DNA from 4 places in the Streptomyces sp. SID14515 genome. Region 3 is predicted to be linked to each of the others. Evidence: riboswitches for the same ligand, from Rfam matches in the RefSeq annotation. Region 3 holds a riboswitch; each other region holds the start of a gene.

Region 1 (4,032 bases), on a different contig from region 3:
TAGTACTTCGACTCGTCGGACACCTGCTCGTAGAAGCTGACCAGTCGCTCGGCGTCGTCCGTGGTGATCGGCCTGATGCGCGCGGTGCCACCGTCGCGGAGCACCACGTCCGCTTCCCAGTGGTCGGGGTACGCGTGATGCGGACTCTGCTCCGGCGTGGGCTCCATGGGCAAAGCCTACGGCGGGGACCCCGGTCGCGGAGGGATCGGTGCCGGGGCAGTCTGAGGAGGCCCGGACCTGGGCAGCCGGAGCACGGGGCCGGACGGGAGGCCGGGCACAGCACCACGCACTGCATGAGAGACTGGTCTAGACAACCGTTGATATGTGAAGGGCAGAACCATGGCTGAGCGCCGCGTAAACGTCGGTTGGGCCGAGGGCCTGCACGCCCGCCCCGCTTCCATCTTCGTCCGTGCCGCCACGGCTTCCGGCGTCCCGGTGACGATCGCCAAGGCCGACGGCAACCCGGTGAACGCCGCCTCCATGCTCGCCGTGCTCGGTCTGGGCGCGCAGGGCGGCGAGGAGATCGTGCTCGCGTCCGACGCGGACGACGCCGAGGCCGCTCTGGACCGGCTGGCGAAGCTGGTCGCCGAGGGCCTGGAAGAGCTTCCCGAGACCGTCTGACCCGACGGGGTCCGGCCCTGCCGGATTCACGAGGTGCGAGAGCCGCGATCCCCGAGAGGGTCGCGGCTTTTTCGCATTCCGGTTCGCTTTCCGGTTGGCCTCCCGGTCCACTCTCCGGAAATAGCGACGCCCGGACAAGGTAATTCGGGCAGCACGAACTGCGCTCCCGGAATTACTTCTCTTTGTATACGGCTCGCTTGTTAATGGCGGACGCCCGCGATGTTTACGTCGTGTTGCGAAGAGCTCACGCGGGGAACGGGCGCGGTGCGCCGACCCGGCTGATCCGGGCGGCGCAGCCGGTGGGCCCCGGTGGCGCGTTCCGCGTGCTGGGCCGTGAGCGCCCTCGCCCGCTCCGCGTCGCCGCGCGCCACGGCGTCCACGATCGCGCCGCGCTCGGCCCAGGCGTCGACCGGGCGGGCCGGCTGCTCGACCGCGTACATCCAGGCGATCTTGTGCCGGAGCTGGGTGAGCAGCGCGATGAGGGCGGGGCTGCCGGAGGCCTGGGCGAGCGTCTCGTGGAACCAGCCGGCCAGCGAACGCAGATCCTCGCCCTCGCCCCGGCGGGCCCGCTCCTGGCCCAGCCTGACCAGACCCCGGAGCACCTTCAGATGGGCCTCCGTGCGGCGCTGGGCGGCGCGTGCCGCGCCCAGGGGCTCCAGGAGCATCCGCACCTCCAGGAGGTCGGCCGCCTCCTGCGCGGTGGGCTCGGCGACACAGGCGCCGGCGTGTCTGCGGGTGACCACGAACCCCTCGGACTCCAGGGTGCGCAGGGCCTCGCGGACCGGGACGCGGGAGACCCCGTAGCGGCGGGCCAGCAGCTCCTCGGTGAGGCGGCTGCCGCGCTCGTAGACACCGGAGACGATGTCGTCACGGATTGCCGTGCATACCGAATGCGCGGGAATGCGCATGTCCGAACCTCCGCCTTGATCCCCGCGAAACGCGGCCGCCCGACGTCTGTTCCGTGACTCTATTGCAATCTGCCGGAATTTCCGATGGCAGGCCGGAATCCATGGATATCTTCAGGCCGGAATTGCCGAAGGCCCCGGCGGGTGCCGGGGCCTTCGGGCGGGGTCGCGCGGGGGCGGGTCAGACGTTCAGACCGTGCGAGCGCAGGTAGCCGACGGGGTCCATGTCTGAGCCGTAGTCGGGGGTGGTGCGGGCCTCGAAGTGCAGGTGCGGGCCGGTGGAGTTGCCGGTGGAGCCGGAGAGCCCGATCTGCTGGCCGGAGGAGACACTCTGGCCGACGGAGACGCCGATCGAGGAGAGGTGGCCGTACTGGGTGTACGTGCCGTCCGTCATCCGGAGCACGATGTTGTTGCCGTACGCGCCGCCCCAGCCGGCCTCGACGACCGTACCGGCGCCGACCGCGACGACGGAGCTGCCGGAAGCGGCCTGGAAGTCGACGCCGGAGTGGCTGCCGGAGGACCAGAGCGCGCCGCCGGTGTTGTAGCCGGTGGTGATGTGGGAGCCGGCGACCGGGAGGTGGAAGGCGTTGAGCCGGGCGCGCTCGGCGGCGCGGGCGGCACGGGCCTTCTCTTCGCGGACCTCCTTGGCGCGGGCCTCGGCCTTGCGCTCGGCCTCCGCCTTCGCCTTGGCCTTGGCGGCCTTCGCGCGGGCCTCCGCCGCGGCCTTGGCCTTCGCCTCGGCGATCGCGTCGGCCTGCTGCTTCTGGACCTGGGCCTGGGCGTCGATCTGGTCGGCGAGGGTGGCGTCGAGGGCGATGGCCTGGGTGAGGCCGGTGTCGGCGACCTTGGCGGCCTCGGTGTCCGCGGCGAGGGCCGGGGAGGCCAGCGAGCCGATGACTCCGGTGGTGGCCAGGGCCGCGACGCCGGCGGCCTGGGCGCTGCGGCGCGTCAGGCGGCTCGGAGCACGGTGCTTCCCGGTGGCACGGGTGAACGCCATGGAGGGGCTGATCCTTTCCTTCCTTCTCGCCTACCGGGTTAGCTGACGGGTTCGGAGCAGGAAGGTCTCCTACGGATCCCCGCGCCGGTTCACGGCACGGGCCTCCGATTCACCCCAGGGACTGCGTGTGGGTCCCCGGCTCCCCAGGCTCGCGCCTGACGGGGACTCGGCGATGACTGCCCGGCGCCGCGGATGCGGCATACGGGTGACGGACAGCCGGGCCGACGCTAGGCGGGGCGACTTCCCATCACCAAACGGACAAGGGGATTTGTCGCGCATCCCACAGGGCAGACAGGCAACCTCTCCAATAAAAGCCGCAAAGCTCAGCAATCGGGCAAAAAGGGAGGACCCCGACGAACTTCCGTCCGTCGGGGTCCTGTTCGCGGCGGTGTGCCACGGGTGCCGTCAGCCGGTGACGACGGAGACCTCGCCGATGCCGAGCGCCCGCACGGGCTCCTCGATCTGCGCGGCGTCGCCCACGAGGACCGTGACGAGGCGGTCCACCGGGAAGGCGTTGACCACGGCGGCGGTCGCCTCCACGGTGCCCGTCTCGGCGAGCCGGGCGTAGAGGTGGGCCTGGTAGTCGTCGGGGAGGTGCTGCTCGACCTGGTCGGCCAGCGTGCTGGCGACGGAGGCGGCGGTCTCGAACTTCAGCGGGGCGACGCCCACCAGGTTCTGCACGGCCGTCTCGCGCTCGGCGTCGGTCAGCCCCTCGGCGGCCAGCGTCCGCAGGACCTTCCAGAGGTCCTCCAGGGCCGGTCCGGTGGACTCCGTGTCCACCGAGCCGCTGATCGCGAGCATCGCCGCACCGCCGGAGTCGGGGCCGCTGGAGCGCAGCACCTGGGCGAAGGCGCGCACTCCGTAGGTGTAGCCCTTCTCCTCGCGCAGCACCCGGTCCAGCCGGGAGGTGAGGGTGCCGCCCAGGCAGTACGTGCCGAGGACCTGCGCGGGCCACACGCGCTCGTGCCGGTCGGCGCCGATCCGGCCGATCAGCAGCTGGGTCTGGACCGCGCCGGGGCGGTCCACGATGACCACGCGGCCGGTGTCGTCCGCGGTGATGGGCGGCACCGGGCGGGCCTGGCCGGCGTTGCCCGACCAGTCGCCGAGGGTCTCCGCCAGCAGCGCGTCCAGGTCGATGCCCGTCAGGTCGCCGACGATCACGGCCGTCGCGGTGGACGGGCGGACATGGGCGTCGAAGAAGGCGCGCACGGCGGCCTGATCGATCCGCCGGACGGTCTCCTCGGTGCCCAGGCGCGGGCGGGACATCCGGGCGGTGGCCGGGAACAGCTCCTTGGAGAGCTGCTTGGCGGCGCGCCGGGACGGGTTGGCCTGCTCGTGCGGGATCTCGTCGAGGCGGTTGCCGACGAGGCGCTCGATCTCGCTCTCGGCGAAGGCCGGGGCCCGCAGTGCCTCGGCGACCAGGCCCAGGGCCTTGGCCAGCCGGGAGGCCGGAACCTCCAGGGAGACCCGGACGCCGGGGTGGTCGGCGTGCGCGTCGAGGGTGGCGCC
Region 2 (4,032 bases), on a different contig from region 3:
CCACCGAGGCGCTGACCCTGGGCGGCGAGGAGATCGCCGCCGGGGATCCCGTACTGGTGGTGCTGGCGGCGGCCGACCGGGACCCGGAGCGGTTCGCGGATCCGGACACGCTGGACCTTGCGCGGCGTGACAATCAGCACCTCGGTTACGGGCACGGCATCCACTACTGCCTGGGGGCGCCGCTGGCCAGGCTGGAGGGGCAGACCGCGCTGGCCACGCTGTTGAGACGCCTCCCTGACCTGCGACTTGCGGCAGAACCTGCCGATTTGCGTTGGCGCGGCGGACTGATCATGCGTGGACTGCGCACACTTCCGGTCGAGTTCGAGCCGGGCAGCCGTTCCGAAAAAAGTGACACGCTGTCAACTCTGTGACTTTCACGTGATCTGCGCTGCATCGACTTGTGACACACGTTCGAGTCCCGCTAGGTTCACGGTTCGACGCGTCGGTCGCACGTTGCTCACGCGTCACTTGTGCGCCGACGCAGGCACGAAATCCCGCTGCGCGGCGCTCAGGTCACTCGCTTGTCAGTCGCACGGAAGGCATACCCATGGGCTCCGCGAACGGCAGACACCGCCGCCCTCGCCAGGCACCCGCCATCGTCGTCGCCGCAGGTGTGACGGGATCGGCCATCGCCATCCCGCTGCTCGGCGCGAGCGGCGCGCACGCGGCCGAGGCCACCACCTGGGACCGGGTCGCGGAGTGCGAGAGTGGCGGCATGTGGAGCGCCGATCTCGGCAACGGCTACTACGGCGGGCTCCAGTTCTCGCAGGAGACCTGGTCGGCGTACGGCGGCACGGCGTTCGCGCCCCGCGCCGACCTCGCCAGCCGGTCGCAGCAGATCTCCGTCGCCGAGAAGGTCCTGGACGACCAGGGTCCGAAGGCGTGGCCCAGCTGTGCGGTGATCTCCGGTCTCGCGGTGGACGGCAGCCTGCCGGGCGTCGACCCGGGCACCTCGCCGTCCGCCGACCCGTCCGCCGATCCGTCGGCGGACCCCTCGGCCGACCCGGCCGGCGAAGCGGGTTCGACCGAAGAAGCGGATGAATCCGGCAAGGGCGAGAAGAACGACAAGGGTGGCAAGGCCGACAAGGGCGACAAGGCGGACGAGGAGGGTGGTAGTGGTACGGAGAAGGGCGGCGACGCTCCCGATTCCTCGGTGACGCCCTCCGCCCCGCCGTCCTCCGACGCTCCCGACGCCACGGACCCCTCCGGCACCGCCGACGCCTCGACGGGCGAGAACGGCAAGGGCGGCAAGCACCGGGGCGCCCCCGCGCCCGAGGAGGCCGGGACCGGTCAGGGCGACGGCCCCCGTGAGTCCGGCCGGCACGCCTCGCGTGGCGACGGCGACGGGCGGAACGGCGGCGCGGCGAGCGCCGGCGCGTACACGGTGCAGCCCGGCGACAACCTCTGGGCCATCGCCGACTCCCAGGAGCTTCCCGGCGGCTGGACCGGCCTGTACGAGACGAACAAGGACCTCCTGGGCTCCGACCCGGATCTGATCCTGCCCGGCCAGAGCCTGGATCTGGGCCTGGGTCAGGACGCCGAGCAGGGTGCGGAGCAGAGCGCGGATCAGGGTGCCGAGGTGCCTGCCGCCAACTGATTCAATTCGGGCGAAAACGCCCGGGAAAATCAGGCAGTTCAGAGGCCTATGTCCACTTTTGCGGAAGTGAGACATGGGTCTCTTTGCTTCAACTGGCGCATCTCGCCCGGCCGGTCCGCGCGTATCGCCCCCGACCTGCGGAAATGCCCCATCGGTCGCGGGGAGTTCGGGGCGATTGCCCCCTATGTCCATCTTTGAATGTCGGGGTTGCCTGTGTTTACGGTCGGAGCCGCTCGCACCGCGGGCCCCGTCGACCGTCACGCCGAATCCTGCCGTCGGTCGAAGGGAACAGACGCGTAAGCGCCGTAGGCAGGAGCGGGGGACCCAGGTAGGCCGCCGGGTCCGGACGCCTCGTCGAACCGACGGGGACGTACGGGACCGGCTCGGGGTGAAGTCGCGAGCAGCACCGTGCGACCGGGCAACTCATCAGCCCGAACCCGACAGCTCACCTCGTAGGCGTCGGTGAGGAGATTCGTTCCATGCTGCTGAACAGCAAGGGCAAGCACCGCCGCCCGTCCAAGGCCACCCGTATCGCCACCCTCGCGGGTGTCACCGGTGCCGCCGTCGCCGTCCCGCTGATGGGCGCGACCAACGCGTCCGCCGCCTCCGTCGAGACCTGGGACGCCGTCGCCCAGTGCGAGTCCGGCGGCAACTGGTCCATCAACACCGGCAACGGCTACTACGGCGGACTGCAGTTCTCGCAGTCCAGCTGGGCCGCCGCCGGCGGTACGCAGTACGCCTCGCGCGCCGACCTGGCCTCCAAGGACCAGCAGATCGCCACCGCCGAGAAGCTCCTCGACCTGCAGGGTCCGGGCGCCTGGGCCTGCGCCAGCGCAGGCGGCCTCACCAACGACGGTGTGGACCCGGGCGTGAACACCGGCTCCGGCCAGTCCGAGAGCAAGCCCGAGCAGGCGCAGCCCGAGCGTCAGGCCGAGCAGCCCACCACGCGCTCCGAGCAGCGCCCCGCTCCGCAGGCCGAGAAGAAGGCCGAGAGCAAGAAGACCGTCACCACCCCGACCGGCGACAAGGTCAAGAAGGGTGACGGCGAGTACAAGGTCAAGGCCGGCGACACCCTGAGCAGCATCGCCCAGGCGGAAGACGTCAAGGGCGGCTGGAGCAAGCTCTTCAAGCTCAACGACGACATCGTCGAGGACGCCGACCTGATCTTCCCGGGTCAGCAGCTCCACCTGAAGTAAACGCCGTCTCTCCTCCCCGGAGGGAGGGCGTCCGGCGGCACCCTCCCTCGCACGGCTTCCCGGCCCGGCGCGCTCTTCCCCCCCAGCGCGCCGGGCCGGGTTCTTCGTGGGTGGAGGGCCCGAGCGGGCGCGGTTGCGTTCACCTCTTGTCGCCACCGCTTATTACCGCCCAGTAGATTTCTAGAGTTTTGTCCCGTGATGCAGGTCCTTGGGCCCTTTTTCGTCCCAGGAGACGGGCGGTCGGCTGGCCGACGCGGCCGGGCCGGATAGGCTCGGGTCGCAAGGCCACAGTGACCCTGCACAACCAGTGTCAGATCCCAGAAGGAGATGCCTCGTGCCGTCCATCGACGTCGTCGTAGCCAGGGAAATCCTCGACTCCCGGGGCAACCCCACGGTCGAGGTCGAGGTTGGCCTCGACGACGGCAGCACGGGCCGTGCTGCTGTTCCGTCCGGCGCCTCCACCGGTGCGTTCGAGGCTGTAGAGCTTCGCGACGGTGACCCCAACCGCTACCAGGGCAAGGGCGTCGAGAAGGCCGTCCTCGCCGTCATCGAGCAGATCGGCCCGGAGCTCGTCGGGTACGACGCCACCGAGCAGCGCCTCATCGACCAGGCGATGTTCGACCTGGACGCCACCGAGAACAAGGCCTCGCTCGGCGCGAACGCCATCCTCGGCGTCTCGCTGGCCGTCGCGCACGCCGCCTCCGAGGCGTCCGACCTGCCGCTCTTCCGCTACCTCGGCGGCCCGAACGCGCACCTGCTGCCCGTTCCGATGATGAACATCCTGAACGGCGGCTCGCACGCCGACTCCAACGTGGACATCCAGGAGTTCATGATCGCGCCGATCGGCGCCGAGTCCTTCTCCGAGGCCCTGCGCTGGGGTGCGGAGATCTACCACACGCTGAAGAAGGTCCTCAAGACCAAGGGCCTGTCCACCGGACTCGGCGACGAGGGCGGCTTCGCCCCGAACCTGGAGTCCAACCGCGCCGCCCTGGACCTCATCGTCGAGGCCATCACGGAGGCCGGCTACGTCCCGGGCCGTGACGTGGCGCTCGCGCTCGACGTCGCCGCGTCCGAGTTCTACAAGGACGGCGTCTACGAGTTCGAGGGCAAGTCCCGCTCGGCCGCCGAGATGACCGAGTACTACGAGGAGCTCGTCTCCGCGTACCCGCTGGTCTCCATCGAGGACCCGCTGTACGAGGACGACTGGGCCGGCTGGAAGGTCATCACCGACCGCATCGG
Region 3 (4,032 bases):
CGTACGGGCGGAGGCGATCGGGGCGGCGACGGTCGGCCGGGCGGCGAGCCAGGCGAGGGCGACCGTCGCGATCTCGGCGTTCCGCTCTCCGGCGACCCGGTCGAGCGCGGCCAGCACCTTGCGGCCCTGCTCCGACTCCAGGTGGCCGCCCGCCTTCGCGGCCCGGGCGCTCTCCACGGCCGTACCGGGGCGGTACTTGCCGGTGAGGAAGCCGGAGGCGAGCGCGTAGTACGGGACGGCGGCGAGGCCGGCGGCGGCCGCGGTGTCCTGGAGCTCGCCCTCGTAGGTGTCGCGGGAGACCAGGTTGTAGTGCGGCTGGAGCGCGACGTACCGGGCGAGGCCCTCGCGCTCGGAGAAGTCGAGGGAGGCCCGCAGCCGCTCGGGGCTGATGTTGGAGGCGGCGATGTGACGCACCTTGCCGTCCTTCACCAGCTGATCGAGGGCGGTGATGATCTCCTCGACCGGGACGGTCTCGTCGTCGAAGTGCGTGTAGTAGAGGTCGATGTGGTCGGTGCCGAGCCGGCGCAGCGAGGCCTCGGCCGCGCCCTTGACGGCGCCGGCGGAAAGGCCCCGGAAGTCGGGGTGGGCGCCGGCCTTGGTGGCGACGACGATGTCGGACCGGTTACCGCGGGAGGCGAGCCACTTGCCGATGACGGTCTCCGACTCGCCGCCCCGGTTGCCCTCGACCCAGGCGGAGTAGGCGTCGGCGGTGTCGATGAAGTTGCCGCCGGCCGCGACGTACGCGTCCAGGACGGCGAAGGACTGTTCCTCGTCCGCCGTCCAGCCGAAGACGTTGCCGCCGAGGGCGAGGGGGAAGACCTGGAGGTCGGAGGTGCCGAGAGTGCGCGCAGAAGTCATGTGAGGGTTCAACGGGCCGGGGCGGCGGAGGTATTCCGCCGGATGGTGTTCCACGGGGTGGCGTTCCACCGGATGGCGCACCACGGGGGCGCACGTCACCGCCGCGCGGGCCCCGACCGGGCCCGGCCGCCCCCGGACAGACCGGCAGCCCTGACGTCGGGGGGGGGTGTGCGTCAGGGCTGCCGGGGTTTCGGGGCGGGGTGGCGACGAAGGGACGTACGTCGTCAGCCGGAGGGCCGGGGACGCGGACCGGACGGCCCGGGCCCCGGACCGAAATGCCGGGGTCTCAGACCGAGAGGCCCTTGCTGTTCAGCCAGGCCATCGGGTCCATCGCCGAACCGCCCGCCGTGCGGACCTCCATGTGGAGGTGGACACCGGTCACGTTGCCGGTGGCGCCCATGCGGCCGATGGTCTCGCCGGTGGTGACCTTCTGGCCGACCGAGACGTCGATCGAGGACTGGTGCGCGTACCAGATCTCCGTGCCGTCATCGAGCTGGAGCACCGTGCGGTAGCCGTACGAACCGGCCCAGCCGGCCGACGTGATCGTGCCGCCGTGCACGGCCTTGATCGGCGTACCGGCCGACCCGGCGAAGTCCAGACCGGTGTGCTGGCCCGAGGACCACAGGGCGCCGGACTGACCGTAGGTCGAGGTGATCGTGTACGAGGAGGTGGGCAGGGAGAAGCTGGCGGCGAGCTTCGCGAGACGCTCGGCCTCCTTCTTCTTCGCGGCCGCTTCCTCCTCGGCCTTCTTCTTCGCGGCGGCCTCGGCCTCGGCCTGGTCCTGCTGCTTCTTGGCCTCCTGCGCCGCCTTCTCGGCCGCGGCCTTCTCGGCGGCGGCCTTGGCCTCGGCGTCGGCGCTGGCCTGCTGCTGCTCGGCCTGCTGGAGGATCCGGGCGCGCAGGGCCTCGCCCGCGTCGGCGGTGCCCTCCTCGGCCTCGGCGGTGGTGAGGCCGGCGGTGGTGAGCGGCGCGGCCGCGGCGACCGGGGCGGGCTCGGCGTCGTCCGACATGAAGGACCCGACGCCGGGAAGGGACTTGGCGTCGGGGAGGTTGTCCGCGATCGAATCGGGAAGAGAGATGGAGACCGGCGCCTTGTCCTGCGCGGTGGCCATGCCGCCCGCACCGACGGCCGCTATGACGCCGACCCCGAGGACGGTGGAGCTACGGGCCAGACCACGCTGCTTGGCTACGCGGTGCCTGCCGCGCACGGGACGGATGGACTCCTCGGTGGGATTCCACTCCTCCCAGGACCGCTCCGCGTCACCGAAGGTGTCGGCACTGAAGGGTGACGGGACCTCAGGGGCAGGCTTGTTGGACGCCACGTGGGCGCACTCCTTTCCTTCCTTCTCGCCTACCGGGTTAGCTGACGGGTTCGGAGCAGGAAGGTCTCCTACGGGCCCCTCCGTCTCTCACGAGACGCAGGCGTCCGATTCACCCCATGTAGGTGGTTCCCCGGTTCCCTTGCGGAATTCGGCGCTCGCGCGCGGTGCCGTCTCTGACGACGACTGGGACGACCGCGCTGCGTTATCGAACGTTAATAGACACCCGGGCCCGATTCCAAGCTGTTCCTGTTGATCATTAACGGACGCGGTGGGGATGTACGGGTCACAAGCGGGCGGAATCGGGCGACTTGACCGCGACTCAGCCACACTCCTTTTTCTGACGTTGTGTCAAATGTTATGCGGAGCGGTGTCCTTCAGTTACGCACCGTGTCATCGCCCCGGCCCACGATCTTCACCGTCGTCCGGCGCACGGGCTGCCCCTCCGCCGGCCGGCCGACCGCGATCAGCGCCATGTCGTCCGTGGTCCGCCCCCCGGTGTGCAGCCGTACGTCGTCGGTCAGCGCCGACAACAGCTCCTCGGGGCCCGGGAAGATCCGGCCGCGCAGCCGGGCCGCCGGATCGTAGAAGACCCCGTTCGCGTCCCTGGCCTCCGACAGACCGTCCGTGAAGGCGAGCAGCGTCGCCCCGGCGGGCATCTCCCACTCGTCGGCCCGGTCCGGCCACACCCCCAGGTCCATCCCCAGCGGCAGCGCGGGCACCGAGGGCGCCAGCACCTCCAGGGCGCCGTCCGCGTGCAGCAGGATCGGCTCCGGGTGACCGCGGTTCACGATGCGCAGCGAGGCCGCGCCGGGCGGGATCTCGGCCAGTACGGCGGTGATGAACCCCTCCATGGCGTCCAGCCCGTACCGCCGCGTCCCCTCCCGGGCCAGCGCCCGCTCCAGCCGCTGCGCCACACCCTCCAGCGAGAGCTCCTGCTCGGCGGCCTCCCGGAACGCCCCGATGATCACCGCCACCGCCTCGACGGCGCCCAGCCCCTTGCCGCGCACGTCGCCGACCACCACGCGTACGCCGTACGGGGTGTCCGCGACGGCGAACAGGTCGCCGCCCACGAACTCGTCCGCCTGTGCCGCCTCGTACCGCGCGGCCACCTGGAGCCCGCCGATCCGCTCGGCCGGCGTCGGCAGCACGGCCCGCATGGCGGTCTCGGCGATCACCCGGGCCGAGGCCAGCTGCTCGTTGCTGCGCCGTACGACCCCGTTGATGACGAGGGCGAGCACCGAGGCGGTGAGCACGGTGATCATCTCGATGACGGGGACCACCTGGGTGGACGTCCCGTCGGAGAGCCGCATCGCGATGACGGAGAGGATCGCCGCGATGCCGGTGCGGATCGTCCGGGACAGCGAGAAGAACGGCGCGGCGATCAGCGGGGCCGCCACGAACAGCGGGACGGCGGTGAAGTTGGGCGGGGCCAGCGAGTCGAACAGCAGCCCGCCGACGATCAGCAGGGCGGGCAGCATCCGGACGAACCGGCGTGACCCCCGGCTGCCGGGCGTCACGTTGCTCTCCGGGGACCCGAACACCGCACGGCCCACGGCGTCCATGCTCCCCGCCGTGCCGCTGCGCCGTCTCTCGGCCATCCCCACCTGTGCACTCCTGCCCGGTCCACCCACGGCTGCGGACGGTACCGCGCCCCGTCCAGGCTTCCCGGAGCCGCGCCGAGCGGCGACTCCGCATCGGCCGAATAGGGGGAAGCGAACGGAGTCCCGGCCCGTGGTCAGTCGGAGAGCCGGTGTTCCGCGTAGACCGTCAGTGCGTCCCGTACGAAGGCGGCGGTGCCGTCCCCGTAGCGATCGTAGTTCTTTCCGAAGCGGGGATCGGCGACATACATCTCA
Region 4 (4,032 bases), on a different contig from region 3:
CGACGCGGAGGTGGAGCGCTTCGTGGCGGCGTTCACCTCCGTCATGGACGACGCGCACAGCGGCGGCGGACTGATGTGGGACTTCGGCCGGACGCTGGTCAAGCAGGCCGTGGCCAACCGCTGACGGATGCCGCTTTGCCTCCGGGGCAAGTTATTTGCCCCGGAGGAAAGATCCTGGCCCAATGGAGGCATGAACCCTCCGGACGAAGGGGTGCCGGACGAGCTCCCCGGCGTCGCACCCCGACTGCGTGACCTGCGCCGAAGCCGTGGTCTCACCCTGGAGACCGCCGCCCGGCGGGCCGGACTCTCCCCGGCCCATCTCTCCCGGCTGGAGACCGGCCGCCGACAGCCCTCGCTGCCGATGCTGCTGGGGCTGGCCCGTATCTACGGTACGACGGTCTCCGAGCTCCTCGGCGAGCAGCCGCCCGAACGGGACGCGATCGTCCGCGGCGGCGGCTTCGAGGGGGCGGAGGCGGACGGCTGGATGTACCGGCAGGCCGGCGGCTCCGGCCGCGCGATGCAGGCCCTGCGGGTACGTGTTCCGTACGGGGCCCAGGGCGACCTGGTCCGGGTCCATCCCGGCGAGGAGTGGCTGTACGTCATGGAGGGGCGGCTGCGGGTCGGGCTCGGCGACACCGTGCACGACCTCGAACCCGGCGACAGCGCCCACTTCGACTCGCTCACCCCGCACCGGATCGCGGCCGTCGACCGCGGCGGTGCTGAGCTGCTCTTCGTCCACACCCTGCTGCAGAGTCCCGCCGCCGAGCTCTGCCTCGGCAACGCCCTCCACGCGCGCTGACCGGCCGTCCCCGCCGGCTCCATCCTTCGCTCCACCGGCCGCGAGGCCGACAGAGAGGACCGTCATGTCCGATTCCGAACACTACGACCCGCTGGGCCCCGGACGTCGCGCGAACGAGGACCCGCAGGAGAAGCGGATGCCGCGCGGCGTCATCATCCGGCTCTTCGCCTATCTGGTGGCGGGCCATGTCATCGCGGCCTTCCTCTACCTGCTCTTCGTGGTGGCCGGGAGCAAGTGACGGCCCGCCGGCGGACGGGTCAGTCCTGGTCGAGCAGGCGCTCGCGCAGCCGCTCCCGGGTGTCGGCGGAGATCTTCAGCCCCTCGGCCAGGTAGCGGTCCGTCGTGCCCCAGTTCTCCTCGATGGTCGCGAAGGCCGCCGCGAGATAGGCGGGCCGCGCCCCGAAGAGCGGGTCCAGCAGCTCCATCACCTCGGGCGACATGCCCGCGTCGGACGCGTCGGAGCGCTTCACGTTGTAGCGGCGGTGGAGGTCGTTGGACTTGAGGTAGTCCTCCTCGATCGCCTCCACCTCCACGCCGACCGCCAGCAGGGCGACCGCGATCGAGAGGCCGGCCCGGTCCTTGCCCGCCGCGCAGTGCATCAGGGCCGGGACGCTGTCCTCGGCCAGCGCGTGCAGCACCCGGCTGTGCTCGGCGGTGCGGTCCTCGATCGTCGCGCGGTACATCCGGATCATGCGGTCGACGCCCTTGCCGTTGGCGAGGACCGAGCGCAGCTGCTCGATGTTCCCGTCGCCCACCAGCCGCCAGAACTCCGCGCCGTCGGCCGGGTCCGAGAGCGGAATGCTGACATTGCGGACACCGGGCAGCTCGATGTCGTAACCGTCGAGGCGGTGGTCGGCGGAGTGGCGGAAGTCGAAGACCGTGTGCAGTCCGAGCCCGCCGAGGAAGGCCGCGTCCTCGGCGGTGGCGTGCGCCAGGTGGCCGCTGCGGTAGAGCCGCCCGAAGGCGGTGCGCCGCCCGTCCGTGGTGGGGAGCCCGCCCACGTCGCGGAAGTTGCGGACTCCGGTCAGCACGGTCTCTGTCGGCGGGACCTGCGGCACCTGCTGCGTCACGGTGGCTCCTGGGATCTCTGGCGTCGGCGCGGCTCGCCGGCGAGGGCGCTCCCGTGACGATACGACATCGATTCGACAGAAAATCATCACGGTCGCCACCCCGTCGCGGGGTGCCGTCGAGGCCGGGCTGACCCGGCGTCAGGAGCACTCTCGGCGGCATGTCCGTATTGGTGTATTTCGCAGAACATGCCCCGCTAATGGGGGAGATGGGATTCCGGAGGTGAGCGGGATCATATCCGTGACGGACCGTGGCGAGCGCGCCCGGGGGTATTCCCGTTGCCCGTACGGAAATCCAAGATCCGTAATCCACGGAGTGTGACGGGAAATCCGGGGCGATATCGAATCGATGATTCCGGCGCGCAACCGATGGCTTGTTCCGCTCGTCCTGACCGGTTTACGGTCGCCGCAATCCGGACGGACCGCCTAATCCTGCCGCCGCCCGGAATTCGCACCCACCCACTCACGTGTGGCAGGAGCGGGGGAACCAGGTAAGCCGCCGATCCGGAGTGATCCGGACCGGCTCGGGGTGAAGTCGCCGCAACGCGACCGGGCATCTCCAGCCCGAACCCGACAGCTCACCTCGCAGGCGCCGGAGAGGAACTTCCCCATGCCCGCAAAGGGTAAGCACCGTCGTCCGAAGTCCGGCCCGATCTCCCGCGGCGTCCTCGTCGCGGGGACCGGCGGCGCCGCACTCGCCCTGCCGCTCATCGGCGCCACCGTCGCGAGCGCCGCCGACCAGGCCGCTCCGGCCGCGAAGCCCGCCGCCGCCTCGGTCGCCGCCGCGCACACCGCCCCGTCGGCCGCCCCCGCCGCGTCGAAGACCGCCCCGAAGACGTACTCCGTCGTCTCCGGCGACTACCTGTCGAAGATCGCGGCCGAGCACCAGCTCAAGGGCGGGTGGGAGAAGCTGTACCAGGACAACCGCTCCACCGTCGGCGAGAACCCCAGCCTGATCCACCCGGGCATGAAGCTGACCCTCGGCGCCAAGGGCTCCGCCCCGGCCGAGAAGTCCGCCGCTCCCGAGGCCGCCCCGAAGAAGGCCGCTCCGGCCCCGAAGGCCGCGCCGAAGGAAGCCCCGAAGGGCGACACCATCTCCGCCGACGACTCCGAGGGCTCCGGCGACTCCGCGCAGACCGGCTCCTCCGAGGCCACCGGCTCCGGCTGGTCGGCCCCGCTGGCCAGCGCCAACGTCACCACCCAGTACCGCGCTTCGGGCGCCAGCTGGTCCAGCGGCTACCACACCGGATCGGACTTCCAGGCCGCCTCCGGCACCCCCGTCCTGGCCATCGGCCCGGGCACCGTCGTCTCGGCCGGCAACAGCGGCTCGTACGGCAACGAGGTCGTCATCCAGCACGAGGACGGCATGTACTCCCAGTACGCCCACCAGTCCTCGCTGAACGTCTCCGTCGGCCAGACCGTCACCGGCGGCCAGCAGATCGGCCTCTCCGGCTCCACCGGCAACTCCACCGGCCCGCACCTGCACTTCGAGGTCCGCACCGGCCCGAGCTACGGCTCGGACGTCGACCCGATCGCGTACCTGCGTCAGCACGGCGTCTCCGTCTGACCGAGCGCGACGAGAAGTATCCGAGGGGCGGTGCGCGGCGGCGCACCGCCCCTCTCTTTATTCCGGCTTTACCAAAACCTGACCGGGTGGTCTATCTCACCACCCGTCAACCCCGTATTACGGTCGCGTAGGTCACATCGAACGATGCAGGATAAGTGCTTGTGGCAGACGATTCGAGAAACAACCAGCAGCACATCATCGGGTCGTACGCGGCGATTGGCGACAGTTTCACCGAGGGCGTCGGCGACCCCGGCCCCGACGGGACCTTCGTAGGCTGGGCGGACCGCTTCGCGGTCCTCCTCGCCGACCGGCTCCCGGCCCCCGACGCGGAGGCCGGCCCCGAGGACTCCCCGCACGGGGACTTCCGCTACGCCAATCTCGCCGTACGAGGACGTCTCCTCGACCAGATCGTCGAGGAGCAGATCCCCCGCGCCAAGGAGCTGGCCCCCGACCTGGTCAGCTTCTGCGCGGGCGGCAACGACATCATCCGGCCCGGCACCGACCCCGACGACCTCGCCGAGCGTTTCGAGCGGGCGGTCGCCGACCTGAGCAACGCCGTCGGCACGGTCATGGTCACCACCGGCTTCGACACCCGGGGC

What was found. Region 3 has a riboswitch for cyclic di-AMP ahead of G3I54_RS11185 (M23 family metallopeptidase). Riboswitches for the same ligand answer to the same signal wherever they lie in the genome.
Region 1: another riboswitch for cyclic di-AMP. It lies ahead of G3I54_RS00865 (M23 family metallopeptidase); the one in region 3 lies ahead of G3I54_RS11185 (M23 family metallopeptidase).
Region 2: another riboswitch for cyclic di-AMP. It lies ahead of G3I54_RS18845 (transglycosylase family protein); the one in region 3 lies ahead of G3I54_RS11185 (M23 family metallopeptidase).
Region 4: another riboswitch for cyclic di-AMP. It lies ahead of G3I54_RS03305 (LysM peptidoglycan-binding domain-containing M23 family metallopeptidase); the one in region 3 lies ahead of G3I54_RS11185 (M23 family metallopeptidase).

What each region holds. Positions count from the first base shown of each region.
Region 1 is NZ_JAAGMH010000003.1:28,785-32,816, reverse strand. Features, by position in the region: partial or broken gene G3I54_RS00880 (GNAT family N-acetyltransferase) at 1-167, opposite strand, end outside; gene G3I54_RS00875 (HPr family phosphocarrier protein) at 340-621, shown strand; gene G3I54_RS00870 (GntR family transcriptional regulator) at 822-1,529, opposite strand; gene G3I54_RS00865 (M23 family metallopeptidase) at 1,708-2,523, opposite strand; cyclic di-AMP (ydaO/yuaA leader) riboswitch at 2,537-2,705, opposite strand; gene G3I54_RS00860 (pitrilysin family protein) at 2,929-4,032, opposite strand, start outside.
Region 2 is NZ_JAAGMH010000086.1:16,573-20,604, reverse strand. Features, by position in the region: gene G3I54_RS18855 (cytochrome P450) at 1-371, shown strand, start outside; gene G3I54_RS18850 (transglycosylase family protein) at 548-1,597, shown strand; cyclic di-AMP (ydaO/yuaA leader) riboswitch at 1,889-2,071, shown strand; gene G3I54_RS18845 (transglycosylase family protein) at 2,077-2,793, shown strand; gene eno (phosphopyruvate hydratase) at 3,128-4,032, shown strand, end outside.
Region 3 is NZ_JAAGMH010000059.1:47,417-51,448, reverse strand. Features, by position in the region: gene G3I54_RS11190 (aldo/keto reductase) at 1-858, opposite strand, end outside; gene G3I54_RS11185 (M23 family metallopeptidase) at 1,145-2,179, opposite strand; cyclic di-AMP (ydaO/yuaA leader) riboswitch at 2,191-2,343, opposite strand; gene G3I54_RS11180 (PP2C family protein-serine/threonine phosphatase) at 2,554-3,777, opposite strand; gene G3I54_RS11175 (MerR family transcriptional regulator) at 3,915-4,032, opposite strand, start outside.
Region 4 is NZ_JAAGMH010000019.1:29,041-33,072, forward strand. Features, by position in the region: gene G3I54_RS03290 (aspartate aminotransferase family protein) at 1-124, shown strand, start outside; gene G3I54_RS03295 (XRE family transcriptional regulator) at 191-799, shown strand; gene G3I54_RS38835 (DUF6126 family protein) at 864-1,037, shown strand; gene G3I54_RS03300 (tyrosine-protein phosphatase) at 1,057-1,869, opposite strand; cyclic di-AMP (ydaO/yuaA leader) riboswitch at 2,313-2,473, shown strand; gene G3I54_RS03305 (LysM peptidoglycan-binding domain-containing M23 family metallopeptidase) at 2,477-3,433, shown strand; gene G3I54_RS03310 (SGNH/GDSL hydrolase family protein) at 3,595-4,032, shown strand, end outside.